DNA from 3 places in the Bradyrhizobium sp. USDA 327 genome. Region 3 is predicted to be linked to each of the others. Evidence: riboswitches for the same ligand, from Rfam matches in the RefSeq annotation. Region 3 holds a riboswitch; each other region holds the start of a gene.

Region 1 (5,232 bases), 3.2 Mb from region 3:
CGCTCGAGAAGTCGATCCATAATCACTGTGGTTTCGATCCGGGGCACCCGGACCAGGCGGTCCCTCAACCGAGCTGACATTTCCGGATGTTCGAGCATCGCCGCGAGAAGTTCGGCGCCGTCGGAGGACAGGCGATCTTCAGGAGTGATCAGCGGCGCATGCTCGCGGCTGACGTAAAGAGCCCCGCGGAGATCGACGTCATGCAACGGCGGCGAAAGCGCCAGCCATTCGCGCACGAAGTCGCCGGTCCACGGATCCTTCGTCTCCAGGTCGCGACCGGCGGCCGCTGCCTCCTCCCAGTCCTTCAGGAACGCGGGCTTTCCTTCCGCGTCCGTCGTCACATTCTTGACGAGCTCGGCATAGGCTTTGGCGTCGCCGATGCGCTCGAACAGAAGGAGCTTAGCGAGGACCGCCTCATCCACGCCCACACCCTGCGCCTTGGAGATGGTCATGCGGATCGATAGCGCGTTCAGGAAGCGCTTGATCAGGCGGGGATTGCCGACAATTCCGGACGCCGTTGTCATGAGCGAAGACAGCCGCTCGGCAGTGTCGAGTTGCCCGACCAGCGATCCCGGTAAGCCGATGTCAAGCGAGTTGACGAACGCGCGGTCCACCTTCTTGCCCTGCCAAGTGCTCTTCAGTTGACGGATCACGGCGGCGCGAATCTTCTCCTTGTCGGGCTCGGGCAGGTCGCTGTTGTCCACGAATAGCAGCATCATGTATGCGCGGACCTCCTGCGTGCCGAGTTGCGGCACGCGGATCGGAACCTGGATCAGCTTGTCGAAGTAGTTCGTTACCATCAAGTCATTTTCGAAGCCCGCGAAGTGCTTGCGGACTGCGTGCTTGATCATGTCGTTGTCCGCAGCGATGACGAAGGCGGTGTTCTTGAGGAATAGGAAGAGGCGGATGGCTTCGAGCGTCGAGATCGTTGTCTCGGGCAGGCAGCGGTCGAGATCGTCGATCAACACGACAAGCGTGATACCGAGTTCTTCAAGGGTTTGCTCGAGCGTGTCGCGCAGAGCCTGAATTTCCTTCGGAGGAGACGTTTCCTCCTTCGGTTTTAGAAGCTCGCCGCCTTCCTTGACGGCATCGCCGACGGCCTTCTTCGCCGCATCGGCATCGCTCTTCCCGAAGCCCTCGCTCCACATCTTTCTGCCGAGTTCGAAGAACTCGCCGGCGGCCCCGACCGGCGGAACGCCGAAATAGATCGAAGCCGCCGACGTCGTTGCGAGCTTCGCCACCCGCAGCCACTTCACCCGCTTAGCAAGAGCGGCAACCTTTTCGAGCGCTGTCTCGCGGCTTTCGGCCTCGTTCGCAAGCTTGTCCGCAATGACGTCCATTAGGGCGGCGCGCGACGTGGGTCGGGGCCTCGAGCGCCTTGAACGAGTAGTAGTCGCGCCCGTGGAACTGGCGGTCCTTCAGGTGGCGGTTGAGCTCGTTCAGGGTGGACTTGATGCCGGTGAAGGCATCGTCGAGCCGATGGAGAAGGTCGTCCCGGAATGCCGAGGTCATCTCCGTCTCAGCGTTCCGACACTGCTCCGCGTACTGGACCAATTCATGCCCATCCAATCGGTCCTTTTCGGCGACCGCCCACTGCTCGACGGCCGACGGCGTCGCCTCCTCGGCGGTGAACGGCGGCACGAGATAGAAGTCCTGCCCGTGCTTGTTCACGGCGCCCGTCATTTCCCTCATCAGGGTGGAGCGCCGGTTGGTAGAACGGTTTTCACGGTCCGCCGTCAGCCCAGCGATGCGGTCCGACAAGGACTGAGCCGCCATTTCGGCCACCTTCGACCGGTAGTCGCTCATCTCCCTCGATTGCGGGAATCCGTCCAGCAGCTGGCGCGCGCGGGCGCGACGTGCCACCGCCAGGACTTCACGATTGTTCTTCATGTAGTCTTCATACGCGCCCTCGGCCCTGTCTTTCGCGCTGTGTGCCCGGGTCGACGCATCCTGTGTCTCGGTCTTGAGCCGGTTTGCCGTCTTGACCTCCGCGGCTAGGCGCTCCAGATCGGCAACGAGCTTGGGATCGCGATTCCGCTTGGCGTCTTCGATATTTTTGCCGATTTCCGCCAGCTTGCGATCGAAAGCAGCCAATTCCTCGCCGCATCCAAAGCAGGTCAGGCCAGAGTCGCGGATGGCCTGGAATTGCGCGAACATGGCTTCGAACAGCCGTGCCTCATCCTCCGCGCGCCGGACATCTCCCGCCGATCCAGCAAGTTGCTGGAGCAATTGCTGCCGTTCGGCCTGAAGCTGTTGGCGCATCTGCTCCTTCCGACCGTCGACTTGCGCGATTTCGAGCAATCTCTCGTCGAGATTCCCGACGAAGAAGCCTTCGACTTCGTGGTTGGTCTCGTTCACCCTGACCCTAGCCGTAAGCAGGCTGCGCGCAAGCTTCTCCCCGCGGAGTACCATGACCTCTCGAATTCCGCGCTGTTCGACGCCATCGTCGCAATGGCGTTCTGCCTTGCAGATCGCGACGCGCGGTTCAGGGTCAGCGTGAAGTACCTCGCAGGGCTAACACCGGACATGCTCAGCACGACAGGCAGGGCGATCATAGGCGGACAAGCCGGCTTCGATACACTGTGCGAACGGTTGAGACATGTAAACGGCACCCGAGCCGGCCATCACGGCCGCATCAAAGAGCTGGGACATTTGGCTGGGCTTTCGACGTCGGAGTCGCCCCTCGATCCTCAGATCAGGTCGATCTTGCTAGAGAAGATCGAAACGAACATCGCAAATGCCGTCGAGGCGGAGTCTCTTGAAACTCGCTGCCCGTGTGGTCGAGACCACGAGCCGCATTCGCCTTGCGTTCGCCGCGGCATGTCCCGAAGCCGACCTGATCCGCGGCTTGCCCGGCGCGCTGCTGCCGCTCAGTCCTTGACCGGCGGGGCGTCCGCCCCCCGTTCGCCCAACTTATCCCTCAAGCGCGTTGCAAAGTACGGGTCGTCAGGCGGTGAAAAGCCGAAGGCAATCCTGTGCGCCTCGTCAGAGCAGATGTGCGGCCACATCAATCGGACTAGAAAAACGCACTCTCACGAATAGGACGGGCTAAACTGTCACATGTTGTGTCACTCAGCACTCGATTCACGCCCCTTGCTTGACTCGGTTATGAGGGGCCTTCAGTCTGGTTATCGGTAGCGCCGAAAGGCGTATCAAGGGAATACGGTGCGTCCTCACGGACAAGGCCGAAGCTGCCCCCGCAACTGTAAGCGGCGAGCCGACGACAGTTGGGCCATTGGGTTCGTTCGTTCGAACCTGGGAAGGTGGTCGGAGGCGTCAACCCGCGAGCCAGGAAACCTTGCTGCCGGTCGTGGTCATGGACTGACGCAGGGGCGGGGTGCTCCAAGACGTTGCAAAGCCGATCGAGATCTGCCGCATTCGGGGCGAACGGCTGCCGCTCACGGCGAATGTGCGTGACGGCTTTTTGTTTCGCCCGTGGTCATCACCGTTTTCATTTCAAACGTAGTAGCCGTGCCGGCGCGAGTTTCGGCGTCAACTTCAATCCTGCTCAAACAGCGCTGGCTGTCCGGGTCAGCATTGACGCTAGGAATCGTGCTGGCCTCGATCGCCGCAGCGGGATCGGCGTCCGCACAGCCTCCGCAACTGCTCAATCCGTGATTGTCTCCTCGGCCAATCCGTGGGGCAACACCGTCACCGCGGCAGCAGCAGCGGCGCGAGCGCGTACGCCTCTGGTACGTGGCCGCGACCCGGGCGCGCGACCTGCTGATCCTGCCTAGGCACTCCGCCGACCTGTCGGACAAGTGCTGGGCAAAGCTCGTCGATTTGGGCCTGGCTGGTCTCCCGGCGATCAACCCGAACGACGTCGGCACCGCGAAGGAAAGGAACGTCACGCCGCTAGAGAACGGGCAGACCCGCGAGACCTTCGCCGCCGAGGCGACCGCTATCTTCGATGTGCGCAAGACCGTGATCTGGCGTCGCCCGAGCCGGAGGGAACTTGATCAGGTGGACGAGCCAGAAGCGAAGATCGAAAGCGGGGAAATTCCGGAAACCGGCGCTGCGGAGCCTGCTGCCGTTCTCAGAAGTTCGACGCGTGGCACCATCCTTCACAAGCTAATCGAGGAGGTGCTGACCGGAGAAGCCTGCGACGCCAGGGCGGACTTGAAACGCGGGCTGCGGAACTGATCCGGCAGATGGGGCACGAACCGGCGGAGGATCCGAAGATGGGCATCAGCGCCGTCGAACTGACCGCCACGGTGCTGCGGACGCTCGCTCTTCCGGACGTCGTGACGCCGCGACCGCGTCTCGCCCCCGAGCTCCCGTTGTTCGGAAGCCAGACTCACGAAGGCGGCAAGGTCCTGCTCTCCGGACAGGTTGACGCGATCGCGTTCGACGAGGCCGGCGCCATCGACGCGGTCGTCGATTGGAAGAGCGACGTGGCTCCGGATGCGCCGAGCATCGGCCACTACAGACAGCAGATCGCCGACTATCGGAAGCAGACGAACCTAAGCGGGACAGGTCGTCGATGTGACTTGAGCCCCCGCGGCTGCTGCTCAGGATCCAAGCGCCGTCTCTGCCGGCCTGGTCTACCTTGCCGAGCTGCGGTTGCTCACGCTTGGCTGAGATCGAATCTGAAAGTTCTCCGCAGTTTCACGGATTTCGAAATTGATCGGTCCAGGTCGCCCGTCCGGAGTTCGGGCCCACAGGTATGCGGAGCCTTCATCCAGCACGATCGACTCGACCGAGAAGCCTGCACGCTTAACCAATCCGGCGAGATCGTCCGGCGGGATGAGGCCGTAGAAGGAATGGCCCCTAAGCGAGTCCATGAGGAAGCCGTTGCCGTATGGTTGACAATTCGGGAGATTCTGCATCCTTGTAAAATCAGAATTGCGATAGAGCGTCACAAACAAGCAAGTGCCGTTTGGCTTTAGCTTAGCTCTCATCAGTTGAACGATGCCAAGTCTCACGCTTGCCGATGGGATCACAGAAAGAACGTTTATGCAGAAGCCGCGGTCGTATCTCCGGTCATGGGAGGCAAACTGACCCACGGTGAGGGCGTGGACGTGATTTGATTTGCCGACGTAATCGCGGATGGTGGTCGAACGACCGCGGATCATTTGACCCCTTGAAAGCTGCACTTCCGAATCCACCAACGCAAGTTCGCCGGTGGTTTTGGCTATTGCCCGTTCGTAACGCAGTTTGCCGCAGCCAAAGTCGAAGCTGGAATGAATTGGCTCGAGACGCGAGATCAGCTTCTTAAGATAGGCCCAACTC
Region 2 (5,232 bases), 2.8 Mb from region 3:
ATGGCGAAAATGTTGTCTTAGCCATGGGCGTGAGTTGCGCCTCAAATCAAGGCGCTGGTCTGTTGCAGAGAACGCGAGGCGCTCGCTGAAGCGCGAGTTCGGAGCATGTCGACAGGCGTCTGCGGCTGGTAGCGGTCACGAGCCACCGATCCCGGACGCGCACAACTTTTTGACAAGCATCAATGCTGCAGCGGCTGCCTCTGATAGAAGTGGTCTTCTAGTAAGGTCAGACGCACGGCAGACAGCAATGCTTGACGCCCATGATGCTTTCATGCCCGGGTACCCGCGGCCGTTCCTAGGACTGCTGCCAGACGCAGCCGCAGCCGCGCGGCGAGCCAATGACCGGCCACATGATAAATTGCGCCGACTTGCGATGGCATCTACTTTATCGGCCTGCGGGACGGCCCTGCTATGCGCTCAGAGCGAAGCTACGCCCATCTAAATGCGCGCGTGAGGAAGGCCACCCACACACAACCAACACGATGACGCCGGAGGACAAGGAGATGTGTCTCACCAACAAAGGACGTGACATGACAGACGGCCGGACCATTTACCCTGCCCGGGCCGGATTACTGGAGCTGCAGTCCAGTAAAACTGGTGCAGCACATCTACAAATATCAATGGCCGAGGCCTTGAGCTGATCCAAATCAATTCGACAAAAGCTCAGATGTCGTTTCCTGGCGCAGATCCAAATATTTCAGTTCGCGAGCGGATCATGTTCCGTCACAACAGCGCAAAGCCGATATCCCTCCGCCGCGGCTGACGCGATCGAGACGCGGGTCGTCCGAACGATATCGGCGTCGGCCTGTCCGCGCAGAACCCAAGCGATGTGCGCAGTGTTAACAAGGTATCTGAATTTGTCACCCCGCAGCTATGAACACCGGCCAGGATCTAATGATCTGACATGGGAGCAGCTTGGAAAGGCGCCGCCCTTCGATCAGGATCTGGAGATTGCCGTGATCGAGGGTAATTCAATTCACCGGGTGGTCTTTCCTTGCCGCCGGATCTTCGGCGGATGGATCAACGCGAATACCGGAGAGCAAATCGCGGTGCGGCCGACGCATTGGCGTATGTGGCCCGGATAGCGCCGTTATCCCAAATGGATTGGTGTGAGTTGGGGTACGGACTGCCTTCGCCGTCCTCTCTTCTGAAACTATCTCGTGGATCGAATGAGGGAGCCTGACGGCATCTCCGAGCGGACCGAATCCGCGCCGAGTGCCTTGCGGTGTCCGTCAAGCATTAGTTTTCTCATTGCTGTCGCGGCCGTTGCCAACGTGCCCATGAGCGACAAATCTCGGCGTAAATTTCCAAATCTCAACCTATACGGCCGCGTACCACGGCATGATTAGCTGCAATACACTTCTGCTTACATGGGTTGCAGATTTTCGGCGAATGTTGTCGCCGTGATCGAGCAGCCGGCAATTCTACCCCGGCCAACGAAACTAGCGCAACGCGTCACCGTCTTTTCTCCGAGACCGTACCTTCCCCGGTCCACGAAGTGGACCGGGCATCATGTCGGCGGCAATGGTAGCCTCGATATTGTGGAAAGCGCAAATCACCACAACCGAATTAGCTTTGTTGAGAACAGACCGGAGCTCGGGATCAACCGATTTGCGGATCGGATGCAGCGCGCAGTTCGCGCGCGGCAGCGACCATGTTGGTGAGCGCCGGCCGAACCTCCTCCCATTTGCGCGTTTTTAGGCCGCAGTCCGGATTGACCCAAAGCTGCGAATCCTGCAAACGCGTCCGAGCTAGCACCATCAGCTCCTTCATTTCGCCCGTCTCGGGGACGCGTGGAGAGTGAATGTCGTACACGCCCGGTCCGATTTGATTTGGATATTCGTACTTCCTGAACGCATCCAGTAGCTCCATTTTCGATCGCGACGTCTCGATTGAAATGACATCCGCATCCATTGCAGCGATCGCACCGATGATGTCGTTAAACTCTGAGTAGCACATATGTGTATGGATTTGCGTTTGATCGGTAACGCCCGATGAGCAGAGGCGGAAGCAATCTCCGGCCCAATCGAGATATGCCTTCCAGTCCGACCGGCGCAATGGCAATCCTTCGCGGAGTGCAGCTTCGTCGATCTGTATTATGGCTGCACCGGCATTCTCGAGATCGCGGACTTCATCGCGCATCGCGAGCGCAAGCTGACGGCAGACCTCGCTTCTAGGAATATCATCGCGAACAAACGACCAGTTCAGGATCGTCACCGGTCCGGTCAACATCGCCTTCATCGGCTTACCAGTTAGTGATTGCGCGTAGCGCCACCATTCCACGGTGATCGGCTTCGGCCGCACTACATCGCCAAACAGGATCGGGGGCCTAACGCAGCGCGAACCATAGGACTGAACCCATCCGTTCCTTGTAAATGCGAAGCCGGCGAGTTGCTCGCTGAAGTACTGCACCATGTCATTACGCTCGAATTCGCCATGCACGAGGACGTCAAGACCGATGTCCTCCTGCCAACGTACGGCGCGGGCTATCTCCTCTTTGAGGAACCTGTCGTATTGCTCCTCGCTCATCGCACCTCGCGCATGCGCCGCGCGAGCATTTCGCACCGCTGCGGTCTGCGGAAACGATCCTATCGTCGTGGTAGGAAAAGCCGGCAGTCCAAAGCGTTCCCTTTGGATCTCGGAACGACGGGCAAACGGGGTGGCGCGCTGGCGCATCGTCTGATCGATCGCCCTCATTCGGACAGCGACGTTGGCATTATGGATCTTCGGCGAGGTCCGGCGGGCAGTCGCGGCGCATTCCGACTCGGCAAGAGCTAGCCCAACATTCTGGTCGCCTGCGAGTACCCGCGCCAGGATCGCAAGCTCACGCATCTTCTGAACCGAGAAAGCAAGCCAGCTCTTGACGTCGGACGCGAGCCCGGTCTCGAGTTCAACATCGACCGGCACGTGAAGCAGCGAGCAGGACGGAGCGAGCTGTACACGGTGCCTGCCAAGCTTCGCAATCGAGGGCTTCAGCCGCTGACGGAGCGACGGCAAGTTCGACCGCCACACATTGCGGCCGTCGATGACACCGAGCGACATGACGAGATCACTTCGGCCGTCAGCAATGATCTGATCCAATAGTTCTGGCGCTCGAACCAAATCGACGTGCAGACCGGAAATTGGCAGGCTCAAGGCAGTATCCAGATTGTCGCCTAGGGCGCCGAAATAGCTCGCAAGCATGATCTTGATAGCGGGTCCCTCCTTTGCGAACCGGTTATAGGCGTGCAGCAACGATTGTCGCGCCGCCTCATCCAGATCAAGGACCAGGCAGGGCTCATCAAACTGAACCCAACTTGCCCCTCGTTTGGCTAATTCATGCAGAAGGTCGATATAGACAGGTATCAGATCATCGAGGAGAGAGAGGGGCTGGAACGCGCTATCGGTACTCTTGCCGAGCTTTAAAAATGTGACCGGCCCGATCAGGACAGGGCGGGTCTGAAAGCCAAGAGCCCTGGCTTCCTCATACTCTTCGACGGGTTTGCGAGAGCACAGTCTGAACGCCTGTCCCCGGTAAAACTCGGGAACCATGTAGTGGTAGTTGGTATCGAACCACTTGGTCATTTCCTGCGCGGGCACGCCAGATCCCCGCGTACTCTGGTCGCAACTCGCATCCTGATCGCCGCATTGCGATCCGCGGGCCATGGCGAAGTACGTCTGGAGCGAAACGGATTCTCCGCTCGAGGCGTAGATCTCCGGGATGGCGCCAACCATGACACTTGTATCAAGCACCTGATCATACAGCGAGAAGTCGTTTGACGGAATGATCGTGACGCCGAGCGATTTTTGACGAGCCCAGTTCGCTGCGCGTAGGCCGGATGCGTCTTCGTACAACTGCTGTTCACTAATCTTTCCAGACCAGTAGCTTTCTAGAGCGAGCTTGAGCTCACGCCTTGGGCCGATGCGTGGCGTTCCGAGCGTAGCAACTGGAAGAGAGAGAGGAGACATCGCGTTAACCCCTGTTGGGGACAAAGGCCATGGCGGACGCAGGCAGGAGAAGTCGCGCGTGCGACGGCTGCTTGGCGTACCACCGAGACACCCCGCCCGTGGACCAATATATTGTCGGGGCCGGTCTCCTGGCTTGCTGGTCATCGCTGCTGTCCGGCCTTCCCGAAGCCGTGCAGGCTTCAGTGACATCGTTGGACAGCGGCTCGCCACTTACAGTTGCGGGGGCAGCGCCGGCATTTGCACCGGCTTCCCTCTTAGCTCCGGATCAATGGGAACCGGAGAACCTCGACGACTTGGATTATCGGCACGAGAACTCTTCCGTCAACCTCTCAGATTATGTGCAAGCTAATCTGCGACATCTGCTAGCCGAATGACCGTGCATCTCTGTGACTTACCACCATCCAGAAACATTCTCTAATCAGAGATGTCATAATCAGACATATCCTTCTCAGATACCGGAATAGCATCCGGAGCTGCCTTGAGGCGGAGCCGCACGCTAGATCGATGAAAGGGACAGAAGCAGCCTTCCGGCGGGAGTACCGACGTTTCTATCAGAATGCTTTCGATGCGGCCTTGCGATTTCCAGAGTTTCGCCCAGCACCTCGGCTAGCCAGCTATTCTCTCAACTAAAGGATCTGCAGCGAATAGGCCAAGGCACGTGGCGGAATTTAGCAACATACGAGGCGAGGGGTTGATTTGCGTGCCACCCAGACTTCAAAGCCGGGATCAAGCCGGCTTGGTGCCGCTGGCAATCATGCAGCTCGAACGCCGGCGGCACGATAGCGAACCACACAGCTCAATAGCGGCAAACGCACTTCCGTCCATCAGGCATCCGGCATCGAGGCGTTCAACTCTTCTGCTAAATATCCGGTGCGGGACAAGGATGCACAAGCTGCGGCGGATACACTGAATAGGAACACCGAAAACGTGCAAAGGTCAGAAAGTCGACAAGAGCGACACAAACTCTGTGAAAATTTCCGCCTATTGCCTGGCACGAAGAATGCAGACCCTCGGCATGCCCAGTCTCCTCCTGCTGGGCAGGTCCAGCTCAGCCAACTGACGCAGTCGCTGTCGGGGAAGTTAGCTGCGCATGACATACAGGGAGCGCCTGATCGCGCGGGACAGCCAGCGGGTGCCACGTCGCATCCCGTAAACTTCTTGCGATGGCTCATAGCAGGTTCGAGGTTGCCTGCTTTACAAGATGTTTGGATGAAACGCGATAGGCCGAGGGTTATGAAGAGAATGTCTGGAAGACCCGCGCTATGGCTTTGCTTGGTCGGATTT
Region 3 (5,232 bases):
AGCGGATAGGCGCTGAAGCGACCGTCCGTGAAGGTGCTTGCGACGCCGTAGTCGTAGTAAAGCGCGTTGAGCACATTGCTGACGCTGAGCGACCAGAAGTAGCGCTCATATTGGCCGCTGAGCTTGAGGTCGATCGTGCCGTTGGCGGGAATCGGCTTCTGGGTTCCGGCCTGGTCGTTGTCCATGCGACGCTCGCTCCAGAAGCGCGCGGTGGCGTCCAGCACCAGATAGTTCTGCCAGATGTTCCAGGTGAGGCCCGCACTCGCGGTGTAGCGCGACACCAGCGGCACGTCGTTGCCCGCCCAGACGCCTTCGCGGAAGACGGCCCGTGTATAGGCCATGCCGGAACGCACCAGCAGGGCGTCGTTGATGCGATAGGAGACACTGGTCTCCGAACCGTAGCGGCGGGTCGGATCCAGATTGGTGTTGTAGAACAGGATCGGATTGAAATGGATCTCGTTGGCGAGGTCCATCAGATAGAGGCTGCTCTGCATCTGCAGTCCGCCTCCTCTGATGCGCAGCCCGCCCTCGATATCCTGCGACGTCTGGGTCTTGAGCTGGAACGTTTGCGGGAGCGGACTGAAGAACGGGTCGAATGAAGGGCCTGACGACACCCGCTCGTCGACATCAGGCGTGCGGAAGGCGCGCGCAACGCGGCCGAACAGCGCGACGGTGTCATTGAGACGATGCTCCGCACCGAGGTGTAGCGCATATTGCGTCTCGTCGGTCCTGAGCGGGAGCGCGCCGATGTCGGCGTTGAACGGAGCGGCCGGGTCGAAATTGTCACGTGCCGAGAGATTGGTGTTCTGCACCCGGACGCCGTAGGAGATATCGGTCGTTGGCGCGACGCCGAGTGTGTGCTGGATATAGCCCGCAACCGTCCGCTGCCTGAGATCGTAATTGTGCCAGGGAGCGAGACCCTGGCCGGCGCCGCGGTTCTGCTGAAAGCTCGCATCGTAGTAGTCGACGCCGGTCAGCACTTGCGAGGGCATTCCGAAGAGCAGGCTCTTCACGCTGAGCCGCGGCGTAATCGACCATGTCGTAAGGTCAGCATCGACATAGGTCGACGTGAAGAAAGCCAGAACCGGCGCCGGGCTCGAGAAAAATGCGCTCTGCTGCTTCTTGTCGCGCACGCCGCCGTCGACGATGAGATCGACGCCGTTGACAAGGGTTTTCGTGAAGCCCGCGGTCGCGCCAAAACCCTGCTGATTGGCGTAGTTGAAGGGCGTGCTGGTCCCTCGCCGGTTGGTCGCGAGCTCGTCGACGCCGATGGAGGGATCGACGGTGCGGCCGCCCGGCAGTCGCAACTCCTGATTGTCAGCGGTGACGGTCAGGAAGGCGGTCAAGCCCGGCGTCGTGTAGTTCAGATTGGCGACGCCGTTCTCCTGCGAATAGCGATTGTTGTCGCGATAGCCGTCGGTCCTGACGGCATTGCCGTAGAACGAGGTCGACCACGGACCGGAATTGATCGCGGCCGAGACGTTGCCGAGCCTGGTATTGAATGAGCCGAAACCGGCCTCGATGCGCGCTGTCACGGGCGGGCCGCCCACGCCATTCTTGGTGACGATGTTGATGACGCCGCCAACCGCATTGTCACCATACAGCACCGCACCGGAATTGCCGCGCGTGATCTCGATGCGCTCGATGGCATTGAGCGGGATGGTGGAGAGGTCCACCTGGGCCATATCGATGTCGTTCAGCCGTCGTCCGTTGACCAGCACCAGCGTGTTGGCCGTGGCGAAGGCACCGAAGCCGCGCAGGTCGACACTGGTCTTGGCACCGATCGGGCCGCCATAGAACGTCGTGATCTGGGCGCCCGGCACTTGCGTCGCGATGATCTCGGCCAGCGTCTGCGACGGCGCATGAGCGATGTCCGCGGCCGTGATGACGGTCGTGGCCGCGCCGACGATACCGCCATTGCCGGCGGCGGCCTCATTGCCCGAGCCGGACGAGCCGGTCCCACTCGGCGCCCCGTCCGGCGCCGTTCGGCGCCGCCCCGCCTCGCCATCGCCGATCGCCCTGGCACGCGTACGGTTCTGATCGTCGGATCTGGTCACTTCAACCGGTGGCAGCTGCTCGGCGACGGACTGCTGGGCGTGGGCGATGGAGGGATCGAGCGAATACAGCGAAACGGCCGCAACGATGCCGGCGCAGCGGCGCCTGGCGGCAGTGACAATACGGGACACAATTGTAACCTCGGCATGACGTCAGTGGCACGTCACAGCGAACGAGGCTTTACGGCGGAGCGATCGATTGCTCCGGTGAAGCTAGTGTCTGTACTCCCCGACCGACATCTTCGCGTGTGACCACGGCTGACGGCAGGTCTCCTGGCTCGCGGGTCGTTACCTCTGCGTCGCCTTCCCAGGACCGAGATTCCCAGTGGCATAGGACGAGAGATTCACCGCTTACAGTTGCGGGGGCAGCCATGGCATTGAGAAGATCCCGGCCTTGGGACATCTCGCACCACATTCCCTTTTGATCTCCATGGGGAGAACCGTCGGCGGCCAATCTACGGGGCGCCCAGGCCGGGAGTCAATCGACCGGTGGGCCGGCTTCAAAGCGAATCGAACAATGCCCTGCGCCGCCTACGTTCGTCCTCGCGGGCGCTGGGCCTGAGCCCAGGCGACAGCGACATCGCGCGGCGGAACGTCGAGGCGCTTGATCGGCATCAGCTCGCCAGAGGCCGAGACGATCGCGGTCTCTTCGCGCCGGCAGCGCGTGCAGACGAAACGGACCTCATGCGGGGATGCCGACCAGCTTGAACGCTTCACGTTGGCGGCCATCGGCCAGGCATCGCAATGCGAGCACGACACCAGGAACCGGCCGGGATCGAGCATACCCATTCCATCGGACTCCGCGTCCTGCCCACTGCTTCCAATGACTATCCTATGTAAATCGTTCCGGTGCCTCGGCACCGTCAACGCCACGTTCGCTGGAAGCCTGCGCGTTGCTCGCCGTTCCCACGAGACCTCCGGCGTTGTCGATTTCAAAGCTTGCGAATTTCATCCGATGTCCCCCTGCTCCGATCGACCCTATCAGGTGGAGACGGCGGGGGCGATGGGGGATGCGCGGTTGCGAGCCCTTGCAGGCAGAAGGCAATTTGCTCAGCGAGCCCCCTTGAGGGTGCAGGAGGTCGTGCAGGTGACCGTGGTGCCGCGATCGCACGATCTGCAGGCGTTGACGCACTGGTTCATGTCGCGTGGATTGTAGCTGTAGTTTCGTATCGGACAGGTCGACGTCGTCGAGCCGGTGATGTCCCGCTCCTGGTCGCAGGCCGCCGTCATGAGCGCGCATATGATCACGGCAACGAGGCGCAAGGGACTTGCCCTGTCAGGCATGGCACGATGACACTCGCGAGGTGCGCTGCATTGCAACGAACCCCGGCCTTCCCACCACGAGCCACCGCCGATCAGCGATGCCCGCATGCTGCGAGAATGCGCGCTAAATGTTAAGAACGGATTTCAGCCGGCCTCAGGCCGCAGCCGTGGTCGCGATCGCCTGCCGAATATCCACCGCCAGCTGGCGGTACTGCTCCCCGAGCTTCAGATAGAACTCGCGCTTGGTGCTGTCGGTGGCGAGCTTGGCGATTAGTTCGCATTCGGCGGTGAGCGTCTCGAACCGTTCCAACCTGTCCTGAAGTTCTGTCATCGGCGTGTCCCCGTCAAACGCCACAAGGACAGCTAACCTAAATCCGGGAAATAGGTCACAGCGAACATCGTTATGGGGTAGCATCAATTTTTCCGCGACAGCCTATTTCTGCTCGAGCCGCCAGGTGCCGTCCCAAGCGGCATCCGGCGGATTGGCTGCGAACTGCGCGATGCGGCCGAGCATCGTGCGCGAGGGACCGTCGCCGGGGACCGCCTCGAGCGCCGCGTTGAAGGCAGCACGAGCGTCGTCGAAGCGCCGGGCACGATACGCGGCAAGACCTTCGACATAGTGCGTGCGCAGGCTGACTTGCGCATCAGTGAGTGCGCCCGGTCGCGCCATCACCTCGAAGATCGCCTGCGGCGCGCTTTGGCCCACGACCGCAAGACGGTCGATCTCGCGCAATTCGAGGCGAGATCCAATCGCGTCCGCAGTCGCCTGCGAGACCAGGATGCGGGTGCCGTAGACCTTGTTGACGGCCTCCAGCCGCGAGGCGAGATTCACGGCGTCGCCCATCACGGTAAAGCTCATCATCAGCTCGGAGCCGATGCTGCCGGTCAGGGAGGGTGTCAGTAACTCGGTGTAAGATGGTTTCTGTGAGTTTACCTTTGACAGGAGACTCACATGGCTACGGATTTTTCACCTGAGATTTTGGACCAGCTTCTTGCCGGGGGCAGCCTCAAGCCAGAAGACTTAGCCGGCGAAGACGGGCTTTTCAGACGACTGAAGAAGGCGCTTCTGGAGCGCGCACTGGGTGCGGAGCTGACCCACCACCTTGGCTATGAGAAGGGCGACCCGGCGGGCCGCGGGTCGGGCAACAGCCGCAACGGCACAAGCAGCAAAGCGCTGTTGACGGACGACGGCGAGATCGAGATCGAGGTGCCGCGCGACCGCGCCGGCACGTTCGAACCGGTGATCGTCGCGAAGGGCCAGACCCGCTTCGACGGCTTCGACGAGAAGATCATCAGTCTCTACGGGCGGGGCATGACGGTACGGGAGATCCAGGGCCATCTGGCCGAGCTCTACGGCACCGAGGTGTCCTCCGATCTGATCAGCAAGGTCACCGACGCGATTCTCGACGAGGTCCGCGAATGGCAGAGCCGGCCGCTGGAAGCGATCTATCCGGTGGTCTTCTTCGACGCGCTCAGGGTCAAGATTCGCGATGAGGGGATGGTCAAGAACAAGGCAGTCTACGTCGTGCTGGGCATCACTGCATCGGGCGAGAAAGACGTGCTCGGGCTTTGGATCGAGCAAACCGAAGGCGCCAAATTCTGGCTCAAGGTCATGAACGATCTGAGGAACCGCGGCGTCGCCGACATCCTGATCGCCGTCGTCGACGGTCTGAAGGGCTTTCCCGAGGCGATCAACAGCGTCTTTCCCAAGGCGATGGTCCAGACCTGCATCGTGCATTTGATCCGCAACAGCCTATCCTTCGTGTCCTGGAAGGATCGCAAGGCGATCCTTCCCTCGATCAAGGCGATCTATCATGCCGAGAATGCCGACGCCGCTCTGCTCAGGCTCGAGGACTTCGAAGCCGAGTGGGGCAAGCGCTATCCCGCGATCGGGGCGGCCTGGCGCCGGGCGTGG

The links. Region 3 has a riboswitch for cobalamin ahead of ABIA42_RS15245 (TonB-dependent receptor). Riboswitches for the same ligand answer to the same signal wherever they lie in the genome.
Region 1: another riboswitch for cobalamin. It lies ahead of ABIA42_RS00355 (transposase); the one in region 3 lies ahead of ABIA42_RS15245 (TonB-dependent receptor).
Region 2: another riboswitch for cobalamin. It lies ahead of metE (5-methyltetrahydropteroyltriglutamate--homocysteine S-methyltransferase); the one in region 3 lies ahead of ABIA42_RS15245 (TonB-dependent receptor).

Annotation. Positions count from the first base shown of each region.
Region 1 covers NZ_JBGCCW010000001.1:76,116-81,347, reverse strand. Annotated here, with positions in the region: gene ABIA42_RS00370 (P-loop NTPase fold protein) at 1-1,340, opposite strand, end outside; gene ABIA42_RS00365 (hypothetical protein) at 1,261-2,358, opposite strand; gene ABIA42_RS00360 (transposase) at 2,759-2,881, shown strand; cobalamin riboswitch at 3,119-3,321, shown strand; gene ABIA42_RS00355 (transposase) at 3,697-4,143, shown strand; gene ABIA42_RS00350 (hypothetical protein) at 4,545-5,232, opposite strand, start outside.
Region 2 covers NZ_JBGCCW010000001.1:514,428-519,659, reverse strand. Annotated here, with positions in the region: gene metE (5-methyltetrahydropteroyltriglutamate--homocysteine S-methyltransferase) at 1,603-3,948, opposite strand; cobalamin riboswitch at 4,049-4,251, opposite strand.
Region 3 covers NZ_JBGCCW010000001.1:3,310,791-3,316,022, forward strand. Annotated here, with positions in the region: gene ABIA42_RS15245 (TonB-dependent receptor) at 1-2,186, opposite strand, end outside; cobalamin riboswitch at 2,300-2,514, opposite strand; gene ABIA42_RS15250 (hypothetical protein) at 2,586-2,843, opposite strand; gene ABIA42_RS15255 (hypothetical protein) at 3,105-3,338, opposite strand; gene ABIA42_RS15260 (hypothetical protein) at 3,472-3,648, opposite strand; partial or broken gene ABIA42_RS15265 (adenylate/guanylate cyclase domain-containing protein) at 3,751-4,206, opposite strand; gene ABIA42_RS15270 (IS256 family transposase) at 4,270-5,232, shown strand, end outside.